2 linked regions of the Actinoalloteichus fjordicus genome follow. The main gene of each other region encodes a partner of the protein of the gene in region 2 in a complex. Links are inferred from orthologs where the notes say so. Each region holds a gene or a part of one and is shown on either strand. Other genes may lie near its edges. The genes, in order: uvrB and pcrA.

What was found.
Region 1: the proteins of pcrA (region 2) and uvrB are in contact, whole or in part, in a crystal structure (PDB 7EGT), measured with the Thermus thermophilus proteins. The link is inferred for Actinoalloteichus fjordicus from one-to-one orthologs. Residues at the interface, in WP_096412145.1 of Thermus thermophilus: His654, Arg656, Phe657, Gln666, Asp668, Glu669, Lys680, Arg681, Leu682, Ser683, Lys685, Tyr686, Ala687; in WP_096411307.1 of Thermus thermophilus: Glu23, Leu25, Arg26, Asp27, Gly28, Glu29, Arg30, Phe31, Arg55, Glu326, Asp327, Phe328, Glu379, Ser382, Gln383, His398, Gly400, Arg401.

The regions. Positions count from the first base shown.
Region 1 is NZ_CP016076.1:2,383,809-2,392,172, forward strand. Bases 2,641-5,605 are described here. They hold uvrB (excinuclease ABC subunit UvrB), read left to right. Parts: upstream 2,641-3,016; coding sequence 3,017-5,194; downstream 5,195-5,605. Other genes in these bases: UA74_RS10760 (DUF402 domain-containing protein), read right to left, coding at 2,641-2,808; UA74_RS10770 (VOC family protein), read left to right, coding at 5,263-5,605. In the rest of the region: UA74_RS10745 (acyltransferase family protein), read left to right, coding at 1-437; coaE (dephospho-CoA kinase), read left to right, coding at 519-1,499; UA74_RS10755 (DUF402 domain-containing protein), read right to left, coding at 1,582-1,977; more of UA74_RS10760, read right to left, coding at 2,245-2,640; more of UA74_RS10770, read left to right, coding at 5,606-5,694; UA74_RS10775 (ABC transporter permease), read right to left, coding at 5,827-6,789; UA74_RS10780 (alpha/beta fold hydrolase), read right to left, coding at 6,786-8,364. UniProt on the Escherichia coli protein: The UvrABC repair system catalyzes the recognition and processing of DNA lesions. A damage recognition complex composed of 2 UvrA and 2 UvrB subunits scans DNA for abnormalities.
Region 2 is NZ_CP016076.1:6,536,377-6,544,916, reverse strand. What follows is about bases 2,220-5,360. They hold pcrA (DNA helicase PcrA), read left to right. Parts: upstream 2,220-2,615; coding sequence 2,616-5,105; downstream 5,106-5,360. Other genes in these bases: UA74_RS27930 (AAA family ATPase), read left to right, coding at 5,208-5,360. In the rest of the region: UA74_RS27960 (PIG-L deacetylase family protein), read right to left, coding at 1-197; UA74_RS27955 (hypothetical protein), read right to left, coding at 319-627; UA74_RS27945 (chorismate mutase), read right to left, coding at 1,065-1,370; UA74_RS27940 (DedA family protein), read right to left, coding at 1,563-2,210; more of UA74_RS27930, read left to right, coding at 5,361-6,515; UA74_RS27925 (RloB family protein), read left to right, coding at 6,520-7,140; UA74_RS27920 (winged helix-turn-helix domain-containing protein), read left to right, coding at 7,229-7,930; UA74_RS27915 (MFS transporter), read left to right, coding at 7,927-8,540. UniProt on the Escherichia coli protein: A helicase with DNA-dependent ATPase activity. Unwinds DNA duplexes with 3'-5' polarity. Translocates on single-stranded DNA with 3'-5' polarity. Initiates unwinding more efficiently from a nicked substrate than double-stranded DNA.

The sequences.
Region 1 (8,364 bases), 4.2 Mb from region 2 along the record:
AGATGGCACCGGACGCCGTCTTCACCATCGGCTCCCGTGACGTCCGAGTGGGTCTCACCGAGGCGACGCCGCCCGGCTACGTCGACCAGTGGCGGCGCCTCGACGACGAGGGCATCCCGGTGCTCGCGATGCGGGACAACCCCCGTTTCGACTTCAAGCCCTCGGAGTGCGCTGCGGAGAACGGCGTCGACGCGCCGGAGTGCTCGACGTCGAGGGCGGAGCTGCTTCCCGAGACTCCGCCGTACGCGCTGATCGGCGACGTACCTGGCAACGTGTCGTTCTTCGACTTCAGCGACTACATCTGTACTGAGGACGCCTGCCCGCCTGCGATCGGCAACGTCCTGGTGTACCTGGATCACAACCACATCGGCGCCACGTACATGCGGACCATGACGCCCTATCTGGAGGCTGAGATCCGGGCGGCGACCGGCTGGTAGGCCGACCGCGACGGCCGGTCCGTCCTTTCTCCGGAGGGGACGGACCGGCCGATGTCGTGACGCGGCCGGCAGGATGGCCGAGTGCTGCGTATCGGGCTGACCGGAGGGATCGGGGCGGGCAAGTCGACCGTCGCGAGGCGATTCGCGGACCACGGGGCGGTGATCGTGGATGCCGACCGGCTGGCCAGGGAGGTCGTCGCTCCCGGCACGGCGGGACTGGCGGAGATCGTCGACGCCTTCGGTTCGAGGATGCTGACCGACGACGGCGAGTTGGATCGGCCCGCCATGGGCGAGCTGGTGTTCGCCGATCCGGCGGCTCGTGCTCGGCTCAACGAGATCGTGCATCCCAAGGTGGGCGCCCGGACCGCCGAGGTGCTCGCCGAGGCCCCGGCCGACGCCGTCGTCGTGCATGACGTCCCCCTGCTCGTGGAGAACGGTCTGGCGCCCGGCTATCACCTGGTGGTGGTGGTCGACGCCGACGAAGCGATCCGAGTGGAGCGGGTGCGGCGGACCAGGGGCATGACCGAGGAGGCCGTGCGGGCGCGCATTGCCAGCCAGGCGAGCCGGGCGGACCGGCGGGCCGTGGCGGACGTCTGGCTCGACAACGACGGTGCGCAGGCGGAGCTGATCACGCTGGTGGACGCGCTGTGCAGGGATCGGGTGCGGCCCTTCGAGGAGAACCTGCGCCTGGGCAGGCCCGCGCAGTCGGTCGACGGCACCGTTCGCGAGCACGACCCGGAGTGGCCCGCGCAGGCAGGCCGCCTGATCCGCAGACTGCGTCATGAGCTGGGTGAACGGGCGGCGGCGATCGAACACGTCGGAGCCACGGCCGAGCCGGGGCGCCCGGCCCCCGACCTGCTCGAGCTCGAGCTCGCCGTGCCGTCGGTCGAGACCGCCGACTCGCTGACGCCATTGCTCGCTCAGGCGGGGTTCCCGCCGCTCGCCGATGCGGCGGCTCGGCACCAGCGGGCCGATGCCGGACGTCAGGGCGCCCGAGTGTTTCGGTCGGCTGATCCGGGCAGGCCCGCCGACCTGTACGTCACGGTCGCGGATCGGCCGTGACCGTGCGGGTCGCTGAGCGGGCCTGCCTGCTCGGCGCAGGATGCAGCGACGCGGTGGGCGGCCGCCGATCGACGGCAGGCACTCAGCGCGGCGGCCAGCTCTCGAAGATCCCGGAGGACAGCAGCCACCGGGAGAGGTCGTGCCGTTGGAGGCTGACCTCCTCCAGCGTCCGGTGCACCGTGCGCAGCGCGAGATCGGCGTCTCTCGGCGGCAGGACCCGGCCCGCCACGGCGGCGGCGAACTCCTCGGAACGCACGATCCGTGCCGTCGTCCCGCCGGGAACGGCGAGTCCGAGCAGCAGGTCCGTGGTCCGCCAGCTGCGATGATCTCGCTCGACACGCACGGCGGTGAGGACACTGGGACCACTGCGTCCGTGTCGGGAGCGCGGCCGCTGGTGCACCAGCCGTAGCCCGAGATCGGCGAGGATCCAGGTCACCTCGGAACCCGCGAAGGGGTCTTCCGGGGTGAGGTATTCCATCCGAAGTCCCCACCGTTCGACAGAACAGGTGGTGAGACGTCGGCGGGTACCCGAGGAATAATTACGTACCGAAGTGATCGTATCGACCACATCGACCAACTGCGGAGTGATAACGGCGCCCACAGGGCCAGAGCGTAGCGGCGTGGGCGCTGTTTGTGACCAGGCTTACTGCTTCTTTTCCGTCACGGATCGCCATCGTGTGGATTGCTTTCCGTCAATTGGTCACAACCCCACCGCATCAGCGGTTGACGCGGCCTCGAATGCCGGTTAATCGGCTGGTAGGGCCGGGTGTGGGGTGTTCGTCGTCCCGGCGAGGTCGAAGCCTGCCGTCCGCAGCCACCGGAACACGTCGTGACCGTTGGCGGCGATGCCCTCTACCGCGCGGTGGGTGTTCTCCATGGCGATCTGTGCACTGGCGGGGTCGAGCAGGTCGGCGGCGAGCGCGGCCAACAGCTCGTCGGAGTCCACGACGGTGATGCCTCGGCCCGTCCAGACCAACAGGTCGAGATAGTGGTCGACGCTCGTCCAGCTGGTCCTTCCCGGCGTCACCGCCACCAGGTCCAGGTAGAGATCGCAGTCGGGCACCGCGCCGGGGTGCAGGTCGTAGTCCGTCACCCGAAGGCCCAGTTCCGGGAGCAGCCAGGAGCGGAGGTACGCGATGCGGTGGTGTCCGACGACCGGCCGAGCGAGAAACAGCCCGAACGGGTGAACCTCGAAGCGGTCCACGGTGCGGACGATCCCTTTGGGATCGGTATTGGTCATGCGGTCCAGGTCGAACGTCTCGACCTTGGGCGCGTGGACGTGCGACGCGATCTGAACCTCGACGCTCATACACCCATACTGCCTAATCCGTGACCGTAGCGTGATCCCCCGATCGTGTAAGTGCTGTGGCGACAGGTCCGCCCGACGGGTGGCCGACCCGAGCATGTCGCGGGTGGTCTTCGAGCCGCCGGGGCGGCGCGACAGTGGTGTGACGACGGTGGTGTGATGACAGTGGTGTGACTCGGCACGACAGTGGCGTCGCCCACGACGACGGACGATGTCGGAGGGCAGGCCTACGCTGGTCGGCGTGGCAGATGCACCGGTGACCGCCTCCTCCCAGTTCCGTCCGATCAGCGACGTCCCCCGCTCGGACGGCCGCTTCCGCGTCGTCAGCGACTACGAGCCTGCCGGGGACCAGCCGCAGGCGATCGCCGAGCTGGAGAAGCGCCTGCGTGCGGGCGAGCGCGACGTCGTGCTGCTCGGCGCGACCGGAACCGGCAAGTCGGCGACCACGGCCTGGCTGGTCGAGAAGGTGCAGCGACCGACGCTGGTGATGGCGCCGAACAAGACGCTGGCCGCCCAGCTCGCCAACGAGTTGCGCGGATTCTTCCCGGACAACGCCGTGGAGTACTTCGTCAGCTACTACGACTACTATCAGCCCGAGGCGTACGTCCCGCAGACCGACACCTTCATCGAGAAGGACTCCTCGATCAACGAGGACGTCGAGCGACTGCGGCACTCGGCGACGATGAGTCTGCTGACTCGGCGCGACGTCATTGTGGTCGCCTCCGTGTCCTGCATCTACGGCCTGGGCACTCCGCAGTCCTACCTCGACCGCTCCATCCCGCTGGCCGTCGGCCAAGAGGTCGACCGCGACCTGCTGCTGCGCGCACTGGTCGACGTCCAGTACGACCGCAACGACCTGGCCTTCAGCCGAGGCACGTTCCGGGTCCGCGGGGACACCGTCGAGGTCATCCCGGCTTATGAGGAGCTGGCCGTCCGCATCGAGTTCTTCGGCGACGAGGTCGACAAGCTGTACTACCTGCATCCGTTGACCGGCGAGGTGGTCCGTGAGCTGACGGAGGTGCGGATCTTCCCCGCCACCCACTACGTCGCCGGACCGGGCCGGATGGAGAAGGCGATCCACTCGATCGAGGCCGAGTTGGAGACGCAGCTGGCTCGGCTGGAGGGACAGGGCAAGCTGCTGGAGGCGCAGCGGCTGCGGATGCGCACGTCCTATGACATCGAGATGATGCGCCAGGTCGGCTTCTGCTCCGGGATCGAGAACTACTCCCGCTTCATGGACGACCGGGAGGCGGGCTCGGCGCCCGCGACCCTCATCGACTACTTTCCCGAGGATTTCCTCCTCGTCATGGACGAGTCCCATGTCACGGTGCCGCAGGTGGGCGGGATGTACGAGGGCGACGCCTCACGGAAGCGGACCCTGGTCGACCACGGCTTCCGGCTGCCCAGCGCACTGGACAATCGGCCGCTGACCTGGGAGGAGTTCTCCGATCGGATCGGGCAGACCGTCTACCTGTCCGCCACCCCCGGCCCCTTCGAGCTGGGGCAGACCGGCGGTGAGTTCGTCGAGCAGGTGATCCGCCCGACCGGCCTGGTCGACCCGCAGGTGCTGGTCAAGCCGACCGACGGGCAGATCGACGATCTGGTGCACGAGATCCGGCTGCGTGCGGAGCGGGACGAGCGGGTGCTCATCACCACGCTTACGAAGAAGATGGCCGAGGACCTGACCGACTACCTGCTCGAACTGGGCATCCGGGTGCGATACCTGCACTCGGAGGTCGACACCCTGCGTCGGGTCGAGCTGCTGCGGCAGCTGCGCCTCGGCGAGTTCGACGTGCTGATCGGCATCAACCTGCTCCGCGAGGGCCTCGACCTGCCGGAGGTCTCGCTGGTCGCGATCCTGGACGCGGACAAGGAGGGCTTCCTCCGGTCGGGCACCAGCCTCATCCAGACCATCGGCCGCGCGGCGCGCAACGTGTCCGGCGAGGTCCACATGTACGCGGACCGGGTGACGGATTCGATGCGTCGGGCCATCGACGAGACCGACCGACGGCGGGCCAAGCAGATCGCCTACAACGAGGAGCGCGGGCTCGATCCGCAGCCGCTGCGCAAGCGGATCGCCGACATCCTCGATCAGGTGTACTCCGAGGCCGAGGACACCGCGACGACCGAGGTCGGCGGGCGCAACGCCTCCCGAGGCCGCAAGCCGGTCGGCGAGCGGGGACAGCCTCGGGGCAGCGCGGGCGTGCTGGCCGATCGGGACACCACCTCGATGCCGAGGGCGGAGCTGGCCGATCTCGTGCAGCAGCTCACCGATCAGATGATGAACGCGGCCCGTGAGTTGCAGTTCGAGCTGGCGGGCAGGCTGCGCGACGAGATCGCCGACCTGAAGAAGGAACTGCGGTCGATGGACGCCGCCGGGGTGTCCTGAAGCGGACTCGTCGCGATGATCTTCGCGTCGTCCGGGCGCGGGGTTAGCCTCGACGGCGAGGTGAGTGGATGAGTATCGGTTTTCAGGTGACGTTCGACGCGATCGACCCTGCCCGGCTCGCCGACTTCTGGGCGGAGGCTCTCGTGTACGAGCTGGAGCCGCCGCCCGCGGGCTTCGCGACGTGGGAGGACTTCGGTCGGGCCGTCAACCTGCCCGCGGCGCGCTGGAACGACCGGGCCGCGGTGCGCGATCCGGAGGGCAGCAGGCCCGGGCTGGTGTTCCAGCGTGTTCACGAGGGCGGGTCGGCGAGGAACCGGGTCCGTCTCGACGTCCACGTCAGCGAGGGCGCCGCGGACATGGACGAGCAGAAGGCCAGGGCGCGGGCGCACGTCGAGCGTCTGGTGCAGGCGGGGGCGGCGGAGCTCCGCGAGGTGGACGGCGTCACCGGCTGGTGCATCGTCCTGACCGATCCGGAGGGCAATGAGTTCTGCGTCCGGTGAGGCGACCCGTGGCGACGAGCCGCCGGTGCGGCGCGGGACGCGGTGTGGCCGGCAGGGCGGCCCGATCGCACCTGGTCGCCCGTCCCGGTCGCCGGTCGTGCGGCTGTCTCGCCAGAGGAGGGCGAGCCGAGGTCAGCTCGTGATGTCCTTGCGCTCGAAGCGGAAGCCTGCCGCCAGCAGGAACACGGTGGCGTAGGCGATGGACGCGAACACGCCCCGCGCGGGGTCGGTGAAGTCGGGCTGCGCGCTGAGCAGGTCGGTCCAGGCATAGGCGTAATGCGTGGGCAGGAACATCCGCAGATCGCCGAGCGCGGTGATCTGGTCGAGGATCTGCGAGACGATGAACACGAGCACCGCGCCGCCGACGGCACCGAGCGGCGCATCGGTGGACACCGACAGCAGCAGGGCGAGCCCCGCGATCCACAGGTAGAAGACGAGCAGGTAGGCCACGACCATCGCCAGGGCCGCCAGGCCGGTGGCGAAGGGCAGCGTCTCGCCGGCAGGAGTGGTCAGTGACCCCGAGCCGTAGGCAGCCAGACCGACGAGCAGCGCCGCACCGGGCAGCAGCACCAGCGACGCCAGCCCGAGCAGCCCGGACACCAGCGCCTTCTGCCGCAGCAGCCTGGCGCGGGGGATCGGCACGGCCAACAGGTACCGCAGACTCGACCAGGCGGCCTCGCCAGCGACCGTGTCCCCGAAGAACAGCGCGATGACCACCACGAAGAGGAAGCCGACCGAGGCGAACAGCGAGAACAACGCGAAATTCAGGCCGCTGCCGGTGGCCAGATCGACGAAGCCGCCGCGTTCGGGCCCCGACTCGTCGGTGCCGATCTGGAAGGCGGCCCACAGGATGACCGGCAGGGCGACCAGTAAGGCCAGGGTGATCCGCGTCCGTCTTCGCCGCAGCTGCCTGCCCAGCTCGACGCGCAGGCGCAGCGTGTTCGACGGACGGTAGCCCGTGGCGGCACCCTGCCCGGCGTCACGCCAGGTCCCTGCGTGCGAGTGCGATGCGTGCGAGTGCGATGCGGCGCGATCCTCCGACGGGCCCTCGACGGGTGCGTCGGGCGAGATCGCCTCGTTCTGTGGCCTGTTCACGGTGCGGTCTCTCCTCCCACGAGCTGGAGGAACGCGTCCTCGAGCCTGCCACGCGGGCCGACCTGGTCGACCGCGATGCCTGCCGCCACCAGGGCGGCGACCACTGTCGACACGGGCGTGTCGACCAGCCGCGCCGTCACCGAGTTCTCGTCGGCGGCGACCTCCTCGACTCCGCGCAGCGTGCGCAGAGCCAGACCCGCCGCCGCCGGATCGTCGACCACGAAGGTGACCTCGCCGTCGCCGGTGACGATGTCGGAGACCGGTCCCGCCGCGACCAGCCTGCCCCGGTGCATCACCACGAGGTGATCGCAGGTCTGTTCCACCTCGGAGAGCAGATGGCTGGAGACCAGCACGGTGCGTCCGGTGGCGGCGTAGTCGGCGAGCACCGTGCGAAGCCGATGGATCTGCGGCGGGTCGAGGCCGTTGGCAGGCTCGTCCAACACCAGGAGGTCGGGCATGCCGAGCATGGCCTGCGCAAGGGCCAGGCGCTGCCGCATGCCCTGGCTGTAGGCGTCCACCCTGCGGTGCACGGCGGTGCCCAGGCCCGCGATCGTCAGCGCCTCGTCCAGCCGGGCGCTCTCCTCGGAACGCCCGGTGGCGGCCCAGTAGGACCGCAGATTGTCCAGGCCGGACAGATGCGGCAGGAATCCCGCCCCCTCCACGAAGGAGCCGACTCGAGACAGCACGGGAGCCCCCGGCCGGATGAGGTGACCGAAGACCCGCACCGACCCCTCCGACGGCGAGATCAGGCCGAGCAGCATGCGCAGCGTGGTGGTCTTGCCTGCGCCGTTGGGCCCGAGGAGACCGACGACCTGGCCGGGATCCACGCGAATCGACAGGTCCGAGACGACGGCGACTCCGCCGCCGTAGGACTTGCCCAGTCCCTCGGTCGACAGCGGGACGTCGGCCAGTTCGGGGTCGAAGTCCGCCGTCTGCCGCCGTCGGATCGCGCTGACGACCGCCACCGCGACACCCAGTACCACCACCGCCAGCGCGCCGAGCAGCGGTTCCGTCGGCGGCTCGATGTTCGTGGGAGTGCCTGCGACGGTGGGCAGGCTGAGGTGTTCGTCGCCGCCGAGCCCGACCAGCGTGACGCCCGGCTGCGTCGTACCTCGGTAGGCCTGATCGGTCGTGGTCACGGCGACCTCGACCCGGTCGCCTGCGTCGAGGGTGTGCACGATGCCGGGCAACGTGACCACGACCTCGGTGGGTGATCCGTCGGCGCGCAGGTCCCCGAGCCGGATCGGCGCGACCGCACCACCCGGCAGCCTGCGGTCGTCGCCGGTCCCGAGGTCGTAGAGCTTGACGAAGAGCACCGTCGACCCGGTCCTGGGCTGGCCGGGGACGGCGGAGACCTGGAGCGTGATCCTCGGTGCTCCGGCGATCAGGACCGATTCCGACAAGGGCTCGCTGGTGAACGTCGCGACCTGGCCTGGCAGGTCCGTGGCGAGGCCGCCTGCTCCGCCTGCGGGCAGGCCGCCCAGGCCGAGGCCGGGCAGGCTGCTGACCGAGGCGGGCTGACCGCCGGGCGGGCTGAGCACGGGCGTCGGCTCGCCTGCCAGCCGAAGGTTCTCC
Region 2 (8,540 bases):
GCGGCCATCTCGCCGCGCGGGGTGTCGTCGAAGCCGCCCGCGTCCCCTGCGGTGCAGACGCAGTAGGAGACCTGGATGCCCTGGGCCGTCCAGCTCGCGATGGTGGCCGAGGCGGCGAAGTCGACGTCATCGGGATGTGCCGTGACCACCAGCACTCGTTCCACTGTGTCGGCAGGAGGACCGGATGCGATGGCCACGAGAGCAAGGGTAGGGCGCCCGACGGCGGAAATGACCTTGGTTAGCCATGCCGGGCAGCACTGCCACTCGAAAGGAGTGAACGCCACCGCAGAGCGTGATCGCCTGCGGCGGCTTATCGGGTCAGGACTGGTAGCGCTTTCGAGTGGCGTTCAGCGCGTTGGTCGCGGCCACGCCGCTGCCCGCGCCGACGACGATCGCCAGGATGTCCAGCGGCACGCTGCCGTTGGTGAACAGCAGCGCCAGCAGCGCGGCGGCTGCGATGCCGCCCGCCTGCGGGAGTTTGCCCTTGACGTAGTCCGTGACCGGGCCGCCGCCCGCTCGCTTCTTCGCCGCAGCGTTGAGCATCGCGAGGTACCCGCCGTTGCCGACGGCGGCCACCAGGCCGACCAGCGTGACGATGACGGCCAGAAAGTGGATCACCGAGTCCATGCGGTCCAGTCTGCCCGTTTTCCAGGCCCGAGACATCAGTGGTTTCCCGGATGTGACCTAGGGAGCTTCCAGGCCTTTCGCGACGAGGACTGAGCAGACGCCGTCATCGCCTGCGTCGGCGGTCTCGCGCCGGGCCGCCCTCGGGACGGCTGAGCCTGCCGCTGCGGGCGCCTCGCCGCCCTCGGCCGGATCTCCCGGCGTCGAGCTTCCGGAGTCGACGTCGGCCTCCGGCCGATGCGTCGTCGCCGAGGGGGACGACCCCTGGGACACCGGGATGCGCCAGCCCGCCGGATTGCCCGAGTCGACCGGGTCGTGCCCGTTCGACCGGGCGGCCGCTGCTGCGGGATCGCCGCATTGTCGCTACTGCCGGTGCTCGTCTGTGGCGTCGGAGTGACGATGGCGGTGCTCGGGCACCATCGCCGGCGGGGCGAAGGCGCTCACTCGGAGCGTTCGCCGCCCAGTCTGCCGCGCCCGAGTCGCAGCAGCGCCATGGCCAGCTCGCGTCCGTCCGGCCCCAGCTCCCGGTATCGGGCCAGCACCGCCATCTCACGATTGGTGACGATGCGGGGACCTCCTGCGGCCATGCGCGCCTTGCCGACCTGCTGAGAGACCTCGATACGCCTGCGGACCAGCCGCAGGATCTCACTGTCCAGGTAGTCGATCTCCTTGCGGAGCTCGGCGATCTCCTCCGGAGCGGGCTCGCCTGCCCCCGCGGTCGCTGAGTCGGAACTGGCCACGTTCATCTCGGCTCTCCTTCGAGAAGACATTCGACACGACGTCGGGGTCCGGGCCCCGGAACCGAGAAAGCCCCGGGTCCGAGAGGACTCCGGGGCTTGCGTGGTGGCTGATCGTGTTCAGACCACGGACGCCGGAGTCCGGTACCCGTGAGCAAAGTAGCGCTGTGTGAACACCCGTCCAGTCTGCCACAACGCTCGTCAGGCGGTTCGCTGCTCCGACTCCTGAGCTCGGGCGTGTTCCCGACGGCGCCTGCTGATCGAGCGCCACAGCACCACACCCGACACCAGGATGCCCAGGACGCCGAACCCGAGCGTGCCCCACTGGTGACCGATCGCGCGGCCCGCACCACCGATGAACAGTCCGAAACCGGTCCAGGTGACCGCCCAGAGCGCGGCCCCGAGGGTGGCCAGGCGAATGAAGCGCAGGTAGCTCATGCCCAGCGAGCCGACGACGACCGGCACCATCGAGTGGACGACGGCCACGAATCGGGTGGTGATCATGGCGCGGGCGCCGTCACCCTTGGCGATCGACTCCGCCTCGGCCCAGCGCTGGTCGCCCATCTTGCGGCCGATCCAGCCTCGTCGGATGCGGTCGCCGATCAGCCTGCCGATGAGATAGCCGCCGGACTGTCCGACGAGCGTGCCGAGGAAGCTGATCAGCACGATCGCCAGGCCGTACTCCCAGCCCAGTGTCGCGGCGGCGACGAGTACGGCGACGTCGCCGGGCACCACCAGCCCCACCAGCAACGACGTCTCCAGGATCATGATGACCAGCAGGCCGAGCAGGAAGACGAGAGGATCAAGCGAAGCCAGGTACGAGACGATTCCGTTCACGAAGTCGGGCATCGCGCACCGTATTCCTTCGTCTTGGGATCCAGGTGGTCCAGCCGCACGTCGGCTCCTTCCGATTCGGTCTACCCACTCTGTGCCGCGACGACTGCCGTGACATCGGGAAGGACCCTGGAACCGTGATCGGGGCGTGGTGGGGATGTCCGGGATGTCCCTGAGCGTGCCCCACGGCCGTGACGGTCGCCGATGATGACCGAGCGTCATCGTGGTGTCCGACCCCCGGCGCCGCACGCCGGGTGCGGAGCGTATGTGAATGTTGCCGAAAGTAGTCAGATGCGGCGACCGTTGCGATCACGGGCCGGGGCGGCGATTCGCGTGTCGGGGCGATGCGGTAGGCAGAACCGCCGCCTGCCTCAAGCGCTGGAGGGATGGACCCACTCCGGCCTGTACCGTGGAGTGTCGATGAACACCCTGTTCGAGCTTTCCCCAGACGCGTCCACCTCGGCTCCGGCGCGGCGCGCCGTCGACTCGGCGGCCCTGCTGGCGGGACTCAATCCGCAGCAGCACCAGGCCGTGACCCATCAGGGCAGCCCGCTGCTGGTGGTGGCGGGCGCCGGATCGGGAAAGACGCGGGTGCTGACCAGCCGCATCGGTTATCTGCTTGCTGAGCGTGACGTCCACCCTGGTCAGATCCTGGCGATCACCTTCACCAACAAGGCCGCCGCGGAGATGAAGGAACGCGTCGCAGATCTGGTCGGCCCCCGAGCCAATCTGATGTGGGTCTCCACCTTCCACTCGATGTGCGCGCGACTGCTGCGGCGCGAGGCGAGGACCCTGCGGGAGCTGCTGGCAGGCGACGACTCGGCAGGCACCGCGAACTCGAACTTCTCCATCTACGACGGCGACGACGCCAAGCGGCTGATCACCCAGGTCGCCCGTGATCTGGAACTGGACCCCAAGCGGTTCCCGGCTCGGACGCTGGCCGTGCACATCTCCAATCTGAAGAACGAGCTGATCGGGCCTGTGGAGGCCGCAGAACAGGCCGCCGACGAGCTGCAACGGCGGGTGGCGCAGGTCTATGCCGCCTATCAGCGCCGACTGCACTCCAGCAACGCCCTGGACTTCGACGACCTGATCCTGCGCTCGGTCGAGCTGTTGCAGCGGTTCCCCGACGTCGCGGGCTACTACCGGCGTCGCTTCCGGCACGTCATGGTCGACGAGTATCAGGACACCAACCACGCCCAGTACGTGTTGGTGCGCGAGCTGGTCGGCGCGGCCACCGGGGATCAGGGCCCTGCGGTGCCGCCCGCGGAACTGTGCGTGGTCGGCGACGCGGACCAGTCGATCTACGCCTTCCGAGGCGCCACGATTCGCAACATCGTCGAGTTCGAGCGCGACTACCCGGACGCGCGGACGATCATGCTGGAGCAGAACTACCGCTCGACGCAGACGATCCTCTCCGCGGCCAACGCCGTGATCTCCCGCAACCCGGATCGGCGGGACAAGCGGCTGTGGACCGACTCCGGCGAGGGCGAGAAGATCGTCGGCTACGTCGCGGACAACGAACATGACGAGGCGGCGTTCGTCGCCAGGGAGATCGATCGGCTGGTCGACGCGGGCGAGGTCGTCAACGGCGACATCGCGGTCTTCTACCGGACCAACAACCAGTCCCGGGTCTTCGAGGAGATCTTCATCCGGCTCGGCCTGCCGTATCGCGTGGTCGGCGGCGTCCGGTTCTACGAGCGTCGTGAGGTCCGCGATGCGCTGGCCTACCTGCGCGCGCTGGCGAACCCGGACGACGCCGTGGGGCTCCGGCGCATCCTCAACACCCCCAAGCGCGGCATCGGGGACCGGGCGGAGGCGGTCATCTCGGTGTACGCCGAGCAGCAGGAGATCGGCTTCGCTCCGGCGCTGCGAGCCGCAGCCGAGGGGCGGGTCGCCCTGCTCAACTCGCGGTCGCAGAAGGCCGTCGCCGGCTTCGTGGCGTTGATGGACGAGTTGCGAGCCGAACTCGACGCGGGCCACGACGTCGCCGAGATCCTCGAAGCCGTGTTGGAGCGCACCGGCTACCGCGCCACGCTGGAGGACAGCGACGATCCGCAGGACGCCTCGCGGTTGGAGAACCTGACCGAACTGGTCACGGTGGCGCGGGAGTTCGTCGCGCAGGCACTGGCGGTCGAGAACGAGGCCGCACCGGTGTCCCAGGAGACGGCCGAGCCGCTGAGCACGTCGACCGATGCCGACGCGGACGCCGAGGACGGACCGCCCGCAGGCTCGCTGGCCGCCTTCCTGGAACGGGTCGCGCTGGTGGCCGACTCCGATTCCGTGCCGGAGTCCGAGGACGGCGTGGTCACGTTGATGACCCTGCACACGGCCAAGGGCCTGGAGTTCCCGGTGGTGTTCTGCACCGGCTGGGAGGACGGGATCTTCCCGCACCTGCGGGCGCTGGGTGATCCGGCCGAGGCAGCGGAGGAGCGCAGGCTCGCGTACGTCGGCATCACCAGGGCGCGGGAGCGGTTGTACCTGTCGCGGGCGCTGGTGCGCTCGGCCTGGGGACAGCCGATGACCAACCCGGCGTCCCGGTTCCTGGAGGAGATCCCGACGGACCTGATCGACTGGCGCCGCCTTGCCCCGGACCGCTCCGCACCGAGCGTGGCGACCCGCTGGGGCGGCCGGTCCGGCTCGGGATTCGGCTCCGACTCCGCGCAGGCCGCCGTGGCCCAGGGCGGGATGAAGACCACCGGATTCGGCGGCTTCGGGCGGGGCGGCGCGGCCAACGCGGTGCCGATGAAGCTCGACGTCGGCGATCGGGTCAGCCACGACAAGTACGGGCTCGGCAAAGTGGTCGCCACCGACGGCAGCGGCCCGAGGACCACCGCCACCATCGACTTCGGCACGGCGGGCCGGGTGAAGCTCATGCTCATCGGCAGCGTTCCGATGACGAAGTTGTAGGGCTGCATGCGGGCTGTATCCAACTAACGTGTTACGGAAGTTTCTGTCCTAACATGCGTCGAAACTGCATACTTGGGTCGTCGGTGACCTGAGGAGATCGTGATGCTGCTTCGCTTCCGGGTGGCGAACCACCGCTCGCTGCGCGACGAGCAGGAGCTGTCACTCGTCGGGGTGCCCGGCCGTGGGCAGCCGAAGCCGACCGGCCCGGTGCCGCCCACGGTCCGCGTGGCGGGCATCTACGGCGCGAACGCATCGGGCAAGTCCAACGTGCTGCACGCGTTGGGCTACCTTCGGGACGCCGTGGAGCACTCGCACACCAGGTGGCCGGCCCTGGGGGGAACCTATCGAGACCGGTTCCTGCTGGACGCCCGGTCGGCGGAGGAGCCGAGCGGCTACGAGATCGACCTGCTGGTAGAGGGAGTCCGGTACTCCTACGGTTTCGAGATCGATGACAAGGCCGTGCTCGCGGAGTGGCTGTACTCCTTCCCACACGGCGCCCGTCGGCGGATGCTCTTCGAACGCGAGGAAGCCGATTTCAAGTTCGGCCGCAGCCTGCCGGGACGTAACGCGGCGATCGCCGGGATGACTCGGCCCAATGCGCTGTTCCTCTCGGCTGCGGCGAGCAATCAACATGAGATCCTGCTGCGAGTCTTTCGGGCGGTGGTCGGCATCTCTCCCGTCTTCCACGAGGGACTCGGAACATCACCTGTGCCGACGGCGGACTGGCTTGGGACGGACGAGGACCTGATCTCCACTGTCAATTCCTGGCTGCGGGTCGCCGATGTCGGAATCGACAGCGTCTCGGTCTCCGAGATGATCCTCGCGGATGACATCAAGCAGCAGACCCAGGTGCTGATCGAGGCATTTCGGAAGATCAGCGATGACGACTCCTTGGATGATGTACCGGGCGAGTCAAGCGAGATCCGGATCCCGGAGTTGCAGTTTCGGCACCATGCCGACTCGGCGGACATCTCGGTGCTGGGGTTCCACCAGGAGAGTTCGGGGACCCGGATCTGGTTGGCCGTTCTCCCGCTTCTGATCAAGACTCTCCGGCACGGTCTCACCCTGGTGCTCGATGAGATCGACAGCAGCATGCATCCGGCGTTGAGCGGCGCGATCGTCACGGCGTTCAAGGACCCGGAGATCAACCGATCCGGAGCCCAGCTCGTCTTCAGCACCCACGACGTCTCGCTGTTGAGCGGGCTGCTCGACGGTGGCCTGTTGGCGCGGGACGAGGTCTGGTTCACCGAGAAGGATCGGGCCGGAGCGACAAGCCTGTACCCGCTGAGCGACTTTCACCCTCGGCAGGGGGAGAATCTCGAACGGGGGTATCTGCAAGGGCGTTACGGGGCGGTTCCCTTCATCGACGTGCAGGCGCTACGGCTGGTGTTCGCGGCCAAGGGGGAGTGACACGATGGCTCGATCGAAACCAGGTTCTCGATCGATAGCACGGCGTCCCTCCTCTCGGTCGTCACGGTCCTGTATCTGGGTCTTCTGTGAGGGGTTCACGGAGCGGACGTACTTCGAGGCGCTCGCTCGCTTCTTTCGTGACAACGGGATCAAGGCGACCCCGATCGAATGCCGAGTCCTGGGGCGGGACCCGTTGAGCATCGTGCAGACGGCGGTCGAGGCACGGGACAACGGAGTCGGGCGAGGCAGCATCATGCCGCACGATCACGTCTGGTGTCTCGTCGATCGGGATGAACACCATACGTTCGAGGACGCCCTCCGATACGCCGGCCGCAAGGAGATCGACATTGCCGTCTCTACGCCGTGCTTCGAGTTATGGCTGCTCCTGCATTTCGGTGACCAACGTGCGTATCTGACGGCGAAGCAGGCCGAGCGTGCGGTCCGTCGACACCTGCCACGTTATGCCAAGAAGGTGGAACCGGATTTTCCGCTCGATGCGCATCCGGCCGCCGCCGACCGTGCGCGGAGCACGCTGTCGACGGGAGCTTTCGGGGGCAATCCGTCGACCTCGGTCTGGCGGCTGCTCGACGTGATCACCGAGACCCGTAGGCAGGCCCGCCGCTAGGGCCGGACCCGACGTCGTCGTCGCTACGGCTACCGCGAGTGCAAAGAAAAGCTTGCAAACAGAAGTGTGCAAAGGATACTTTGCACCCATGATCGAGCCGCCCCGGCCGCCAGTGCCCCCCGCTCCGCCCGAGCTGCCCGCCCTGCCTGAGCCACCCGCTCCGCCCGCCCGCAAGACGATCGATGTCTCCGGCTTGCGCGCCCTCGCCCACCCGCTGCGGGTCGAACTGCTGGATCAGCTCTCGCTGTACGGGCCTGCGACGGCGTCGCAGCTCGGCCGTCGGCTGGGCGAGAACAGCGGGTCGACCAGCTACCACCTGCGGCAGCTCGCCCGACACGGACTCATCGAGGACGACGATCAACATCGAGCGGGGCGGGAGCGGTGGTGGCGACACCGGGAGGGCGGCCTCATGCTGCACGGCCACGAGTTCCTGCGGCGCGAGGACACCAGGGCCGCCGCGCAGCTCGTCATCCGGGAGTTCCAGCGGGGTAAGGACGAACGGCTGCAGCGCTGGATGGAGACGCACCAGCAGTGGGGCGAGGAGTGGATCGACGCCTCGATCGACGGCGTGATGATGATGCGACTCGATGCCGCCGAACTCGGTGAGCTGGTGGCCGAACTCGGCGCCGTGATCGACCGTTATCGACACCGGCCCGCGCGCCCCGGCACCGAGTCCGTCGAGATCCAGCTCAACGCCTTCCCCAACCCACCCGTCGGCGACGCCGAGCCCAAGACGCAGGCCGAGGCTCCTCGGCGCGACTCCACCGAGCCGAAGGACGAGAACAGATGAGCGCCCCAGGTTTAGGCAGGCCCTTCTGGACGCTGTTCGTCTCCAGCACGGTGTCCAACCTCGGCGACGGCATCGGCCGCGTCGCCCTGCCGCTGCTGGCGGCGACCCTGACACGCGATCCGCTGCTGATCGGCTCCCTCTCCTCCTTCGTCTTCGTGCCCTGGCTGATGTTCGCTCTGCTCAGTGGTGCCCTGGTCGATCGAATGGACCGTAGGAAGGTGATGATCGCGGCCAACCTCTTCCGGTCGGTCGTGGTCGGCGGGCTCGCGGTCGCCGTGTTCACCGAGCAGGCGGCCGTCTGGATGCTCTTCGTCGCCGCCTTCATCCTCGGGGCCGCCGAGACGCTCTACGACAGCGCGGCGCGGGCCATCCTGCCGGGAGTCGTGCGGCGTGATCAGCTCGCGGCGGGCAACGGGCGGCTGGAGAGCGGCGAGGTCGTGGCGCAGAACTTCCTCGGGGCCCCGTTGGCGAGCTCGCTGTTCGTGCTCGTGGCCGCCGGGCCGTTCCTGGCGAACTCGGCAGGCTTCCTCCTGGCCGCGCTGCTGCTTCTTCTACTGCCGGGGAGCCATCGGGCGAAGCCCGCCGCCGACGCACCGGTCGCGCGGCCGAA